One region of the Pseudoalteromonas sp. SWYJZ12 genome, then DNA from elsewhere that is predicted to be linked to it. Evidence: predicted binding sites of a transcription regulator. Region 1 holds the regulator's gene; the other holds the start of a gene.

What was found. Region 1 encodes MetJ, which represses methionine synthesis genes. Its sites were predicted from a motif close to TAGACGTCTAGACGTCTA; they were not measured.
Positions count from the first base shown of each region.
Region 2: the regulator MetJ is predicted to act here: its motif matches at 1,691-1,708, upstream of I6F42_RS09395 (methylenetetrahydrofolate reductase).

Region 1 is NZ_JADYXH010000007.1:99,735-103,165, reverse strand. Features, by position in the region: gene I6F42_RS10740 (malic enzyme-like NAD(P)-binding protein) at 487-1,728, shown strand; gene metJ (met regulon transcriptional regulator MetJ) at 1,812-2,132, opposite strand; gene metB (cystathionine gamma-synthase) at 2,422-3,431, shown strand, end outside.
Region 2 is NZ_JADYXH010000006.1:36,917-40,347, forward strand. Features, by position in the region: gene I6F42_RS09385 (sensor domain-containing diguanylate cyclase) at 1-359, shown strand, start outside; gene I6F42_RS09390 (hypothetical protein) at 376-573, shown strand; gene I6F42_RS09395 (methylenetetrahydrofolate reductase) at 691-1,647, opposite strand; gene I6F42_RS09400 (pitrilysin family protein) at 1,907-3,431, shown strand, end outside.

The DNA of each region.
Region 1 (3,431 bases):
AAATAGACCCCATATATAAGCAGATTGGTATTATTTCGTTGATTTTAACTATCCCCTCCTTTTGCATAACTATTTCCTATTCTTATTCTGAGTATGCATAATCCTTTACAGACAAATCGATAGATATTCTCTATATTTTAAATAGTACAATTTTTAACTAGGTTGATAAAAGTAGCTAACGTGGGCTTATCTGTTTTTAAAGTAGGGTAGTAGGCTGTTATTCTAAGTTTATGCTGATACTTTAAGTATACATTTTATAAGATTTTGATAGGCATAAAAGCACCTTAAAACTTACTTTTTAGGTGAATTTTTATTTATTAAATGTTGATATAATCCTGCAAAGTTACTGAAAAACCTCTTAAAATTAAAGGATATAGCATATAACAGGATAGACCTGATATTGCTTGGAATTTAAAAATAATAAGGGTATCGTACCCCAAGACTCCATCTCTCACTTTAACTTAAATTGCAGGATACCATCGCGTTATGTCTGACTTTCGTGAACAAGCACTACATTACCACTCACATCCCGTACCAGGTAAAATTAGCATTGAGCTTACAAAACCAGCTGAAACGGCTCATGATCTTGCACTTGCGTATAGCCCAGGTGTTGCCGAACCTGTACGTGAAATAGCTGCAGATCCTGCAAATGCTTATAAATATACTGGTAAAGGTAACATGGTTGCGGTTATTACTAATGGTACTGCAATTCTAGGCCTTGGTAATTTAGGTCCTTTAGCGTCTAAGCCTGTAATGGAAGGCAAAGCGTTATTGTTTAAACGTTTTGCAGGGCTTGATTCTATCGATATTGAAGTTAAGCACAAAACAACAGAAGACTTTATTAATACGGTTGCCAACATTGCCGACACATTCGGTGGTATTAACCTTGAAGATATTAAAGCACCAGAGTGTTTTGAAATAGAAAAAGCATTAATAGAGCGTTGTAGTATTCCTGTTTTTCATGACGATCAACACGGTACTGCCATTGTAACGGCTGCTGGTATGTTAAATGCGCTAGAAGTACAAGGTAAGTCAATTGAAGATGCAATTATTGTATGTTTAGGTGCAGGCGCTGCCGCTGTTGCGTGTATGGAGCTGTTAATTAAGTGTGGCGCACTGCGTGAACACATTTATATGCTTGACCGCAAAGGTGTTATTCATACCCGCCGCGATGACTTAAATGAATACAAACAGCTTTTTGCTAATAATACCGATAAGCGTACATTGCAAGATGTAATTGCAGATGCAGATGTATTTGTGGGTGTTTCTGGCCCTAACTTATTAGCGGCTGAAGATTTAAAGCTAATGGCTGCAAAACCAGTTGTGTTTGCATGTTCAAATCCAGATCCTGAGATTGATCCTGCACTTGCGCACGGCGCACGCAACGATTTAATCATGGCAACAGGGCGCTCTGATTACCCTAACCAAGTTAATAATGTTTTATGTTTCCCGTTTATTTTCCGTGGTGCGCTTGATGTACGTGCAAGCGCTATTAACGATGAAATGAAAATTGCTGCAGTAGATGCTATTCGAAGTATTGCCAAAGAGCCAGTACCTGCAGAAGTTTTAAAAGCCGCTGGTGTAGATAAACTAGAATTTGGTGCGCAGTATATTATTCCAAAACCAATGGATCCACGTTTACTGCCGCGTATAGCAAGAGCTGTTGCACTTGCTGCTATTGAGTCAGGTGTTGCACAAATTGAGCTACCTGAAAACTATATGCAGTAAATCTATACAGTAGAGCTATGCAATAAAATTTAGACATAAAAAAACCTCAGTAATTACTGAGGTTTTTTTTGTCTTTGTAATATTTATTCTTCGTTTAAAACGGGTACTTCTAGACCCATTTCTTGCATTATTTTTTTAACTTCTTCTGGCACTTTTTCGGCGTTATCTTTACGTAAGTCATCGTCATTTGGTAAAGGTTGGCCAGTAAAAGCATGCAAAAATGCCTCACATAGCAATTCACTATTTGTAGCATGGCGAAGGTTATTGATTTGACGACGTGTACGTTCGTCAGTTAATACCTTTAATACATTTAGCGGGATCGAAACGGTGATCTTTTTAACTTGCTCTGATTTTTTACCGTGTTCTGCGTATGGGTGAATATACTCACCATTCCATTTAGCCATAAGATGTATCGTTGCCTCAGATTATTAATTTCTCACACGGTATAAAAAGCGTGTAAATATGCGTGAAATTCTATCGATTTAAAAAAGATAGTCAAATAATAGATACCGATCTATCTTAATAAGCCTATTGTAGGTGTAAAGATAAGCACACTTTTGTGAGCTAAAATGTGTTATTCGCAGAGGCCCCTTCTACTTTTAGCCATCTAGAGCTTTAAAATACTTTGACTTATCAAAACGGATAACTTACTCTTTTAGACGTCTAAACATCCAAATTAATCAGGTGACGAATATGAGCGAAAAAAACAAAGCGACCATTGCTGTACGTAACGGCGTTGATGCTGATAAACATCATGGTGCGGTGGTACCGCCAATTTATTTATCGACTACTTATTCGTTTGCCGACTTTGATACTAAGCGTGAGTATGATTATGGTCGTAGCGGTAATCCTAATCGTGATATTTTAGCTGAGACGCTTGCTAAGCTTGAAGGTGGCGCTCGTGGCATAATTACAGCTACAGGCATGGCTGCCGTGCATTTAGCTACTCAGCTACTTAATAGTGACGATACGTTAGTAATTCCGCATGATTGTTATGGTGGCAGCTATCGTTTATTTACATCTTTACAAAAACGCGGACTACTAAAGCTCGAAATATTAGATTTAACAAAAGAAGAAAGCCTTCAACAAATTTTAGTAATTAAACCTAAGCTTATTTGGATAGAAACCCCAAGTAACCCAGTACTTCGTTTAACAGATATCAAAGCGGTTACCGATGTGGCTAAGCAATGCGGTGCATTGGTGGCTGCAGATAACACGTTTTTGTCGCCTGCTTTACAAAATCCTATTAAGTTTGGTGTAGATATTGTGGTGCATTCAACCACTAAATACATTAACGGACACTCAGATGTAGTAGGCGGCGCTGTTATTGCCGCAACACAAGAGTTAGGCGATGAGCTTGCTTGGTGGGCTAATAACATTGGTATTACGGGTGCGCCTTTTGATAGCTATTTAACGCTTCGTGGTTTACGTACTTTAAATGTGCGCCTAAGGCAGCATCAAGAAAATGCACTGGCAATAGCTAAGTACCTTGAAAGCTCTGAATATGTAAGCCAAGTTTACTACCCAGGTCTTGAGTCGCATCCTCAGCATGAGCTGGCTAAAGCACAGCAACTTGGTTTTGGTGGCATGGTTAGTTTTGATATTAAAGGCGATATAAATGACGCTGCGGCATTTTTAACTAGCCTTAAAACGTTTAGTTTAGCTGAGTCACTAGGTGGCGTAGAGAGCTTAATTTGTCACCC
Region 2 (3,431 bases), on a different contig from region 1:
ACTTTAAAAAATTAAACGACACCTGCGGACATGAAGTGGGCGACAAAGCCTTAATTATATTGGCAGATACGCTAAAAACGCATTTAAGAGATGCTGATATAGTAGGGCGCTTAGGTGGCGATGAGTTTGTTGCAGTAATGCAAGTAAGCGATAAAAGCAAGATTAACTACATCATGGATAAAATTTCGACTGAGTATTCAAAAGCCTTACTCAAAGAAGACGTTTGCGATTTATCGCTTAGTATTGGTTATAGTTTTACTAATAAACAAAAGCAGCCCTTTGAAGCGCTATTAAATGATGCAGACCACGCAATGTATAAAAATAAACAAGCGTACAAGCTCGCTAAAAAAGCACAATAATAAAAGGAGGTTCGTTATGACTCATGCCACACAAACTTGGCTAGTTTTTTCTGCGATAGGTTTTATTTTTTCCTTAGCAATAATAAGCTTATTTGAAACGTTCCCTAGCATTAGATTTATATCTAATGAGGGAATAATTTTTGGTGTTATGTGCTCCTCTATGGGGTTTGCCTTAAAAAGGCTTGAGAGTAATAACCAAAAACACCTTCAATAAATAGCTTAAGCTGCAAATCTTTACTTGTATTTATTAATTAATTTTTCAAAGAACGGACATAAAAAAGCAAGCCATGAGGCTTGCCAAGAAGGGTGTTAATTAGCTCTTACCTAGCCTTTAAGCTATTAGCTTTTCCGCAAGGTTTAATTCCATAATGGCTTTTAATAAACGGTATAAGTTAATTGACGCGTCAATTTCTTCTTTACGGTTTGTTAAGCTTTCAATATTTAGGCCCAGCGGTACATCTAAATGCGCACAGCTTTTAAGTATTAAGTCGAGGTTTTCGCGGCAAATACGGACTGATTCGCTTAATGTATTGTCTGCATCAAGCATGCGCCATTTAGTTGCCTCTGGCACTGAGATACCCAACCATTGCATAAAATCTAAGGTTTTTTCGCCGCCGCACGGGGTAAACGTTAATATAATACGTTGAGGTGTAATACCCTGTGCTTTACACGTACGTGCGTAGCTAGTAATTAGCTCTATAGTAGCTTGTGCGTCGTAAACAGCTTGCGATATAAAAAACTGACAACCTTGTGCTGTTTTTTCTATTAATCGTTCGTGCTCATTTCGTTTGCTTGAATGGCGCTCGGCAATAGTAACGCCACCTAAAAAGAAATCATCTGACTGCTCAGCCATCGCTTTATAAGCATCTGGCAGGCTTAGCTTTATATCGCCTATCGATGATGGGCTACCTACTAAAACAACATTTTGTAAATCGTAGTCGTTTTTAGTTTCACTTAGCCAATCTTTAAATTCGCCTACGCCACGCTGCGCCACACTCTTATAAGTAATTACATCTTGTGCAGATAAATTACGAAGTAAATGGCTGTATTCACGCGGATCAACGGTTTGTTTAAACGCAAATGGGCGGTCTTGGTTAGTTCGGCTGCTTTCGTCTTGAATGTCGTAAATTATCACACCGTCGTATTCAATTTCGTGTAAGCGACCTAATAGCTTTTCTGCAATGGTTTTTAATTGCGCTTTATCGGTGCCAATTTTAGGCGGGGTAGTACCAATAAGATAAACACCTTGGTTGGTGTCCACTATCTTCTCTTTTAGTGATAAAGCCATAATCCTCATTCCAGCTAAGTTTGTTTTGATGGATTTAATATAGCAGCCATTTAGACGTCTAGATAGATTTATTTAATGAAAGTTTTTCAACTAACATGATGTTTATTCATAGTGCTTGTTCCTATAATTTATAATTGACACAGTTGTTTACATAATAAATTCCCTTTGGGCTCTTATATTTATTGGCTTTGGGGCATAATCGAGAGTGAGTTAGTATTAAATCTGACAACAAATTTGCTCAATTTAAAAAGGGACAACAATGAAATTTAAATTATTAGCAACCAGCTTAGCGGTATCGCTGGCGTTAACAGGTTGCGCCATGCAACAAAACCAAAGCACGCAAACAACAGCACAACAAGAACAAGTAAATAAAGCTGATGATCGTGTTTTTTCGCAAGATTATTTAATTGAAGAGCTAGAAAATGGCTTGCGTGTCATGGTTGTTAAAACCGATTACCCTGATGTGGTGTCGCTGCAAATTCCGGTATCGGTTGGGTCGCGTAACGAAGTTGAAGAGGGCAAAACAGGCTTTGCTCACTTTTTTGAACACATGATGTTTAAAGGCTCACAAAAATACCCTGAAGATGTGTATTCAGACATATTAAAAAATTCAGGTGTTGATAACCGCGCCTATACAACAAACGATTTTACAAACTACCATTTAAACTTTTCAAAGCAGCATCTTGATAAAGTACTTGAGCTTGAAGCTGATATTTTTCAAAACTTAACTTACACCGAAGAGCAATTTAGAACAGAAGCACAAACGGTAAAAGGTGAGTACTTAAAAAACAACGCGAGTCCAATTCGTAAATTATTAAGCGCTGTACGCGAAGAAGCGTTTGATAAGCACACGTATAAACACACCACTATGGGCTTTTTTAAAGACATAGAAGCCATGCCAGATCAAATGGCGTACGGTAAAGAGTTTTTTGCTAAATTTTATAAGCCTGAGTATGTGTCACTTGTTATTGTGGGCGATGTAGACCCACAAGCAACAATGGCAATGGTTAAAAAGCATTGGGGCAGCTGGAAAAAGGGTAACTATGTTGCTGACATTAAAGCAGAGCCTGTTCAACAAACACCAAAATATTTGCACCAGCAAGATGAAGCGCTACCAGGGCATTGGTTACTTGTATCCTACAAAGGCGCTGCGTGGGAGCCTGCTAAAAAAGACAGAGCGGCGCTTGATTTAATCTCACAGCTTTATTTTTCAAGTAATTCAGATTTATATCAAGAGCTAGTGGTCGACAAACAAATTGCCAGCCAAATGTTTACCTATAACCCAGAGACCAAAGATCCGGGTTTATTACACGTATTTGTTAAAGTAGAAAACGCAGATGATTTAGCCACTGCACGCGATGCAATTAACCGAACTTATGCAAAAGCACGCACTGAGCTTGTTGATGAGCAAAAGCTGAGTGATTTAAAATCGAACCTTAAATACAGCTTTATAAATGGCTTAGACTCGTCGCAAGCGATTGCATCAACCCTTGCCAGCTACATGCATTTTGAGCGCGATCCTGAGGTTATAAACCAGCTGTATAAATCGGCAGATAACATTACCAGCGCAGATATTAAAGCCGTTGCTAATAAATACTTTACTGATAACACACGTACCACATTAACAATGTCGGCACTTGATAAAGCTCCAGGTTTTGAGCAAGAAGTTGATTTAAATGCGCTTACTGCAAAGCTTGAACAAGCACCTACGGCACCTGTATTTAAAGTACTTGATAAAACCAATAGCTCGCCATTAATTGATGTTAACTTTTTATTCAATACCG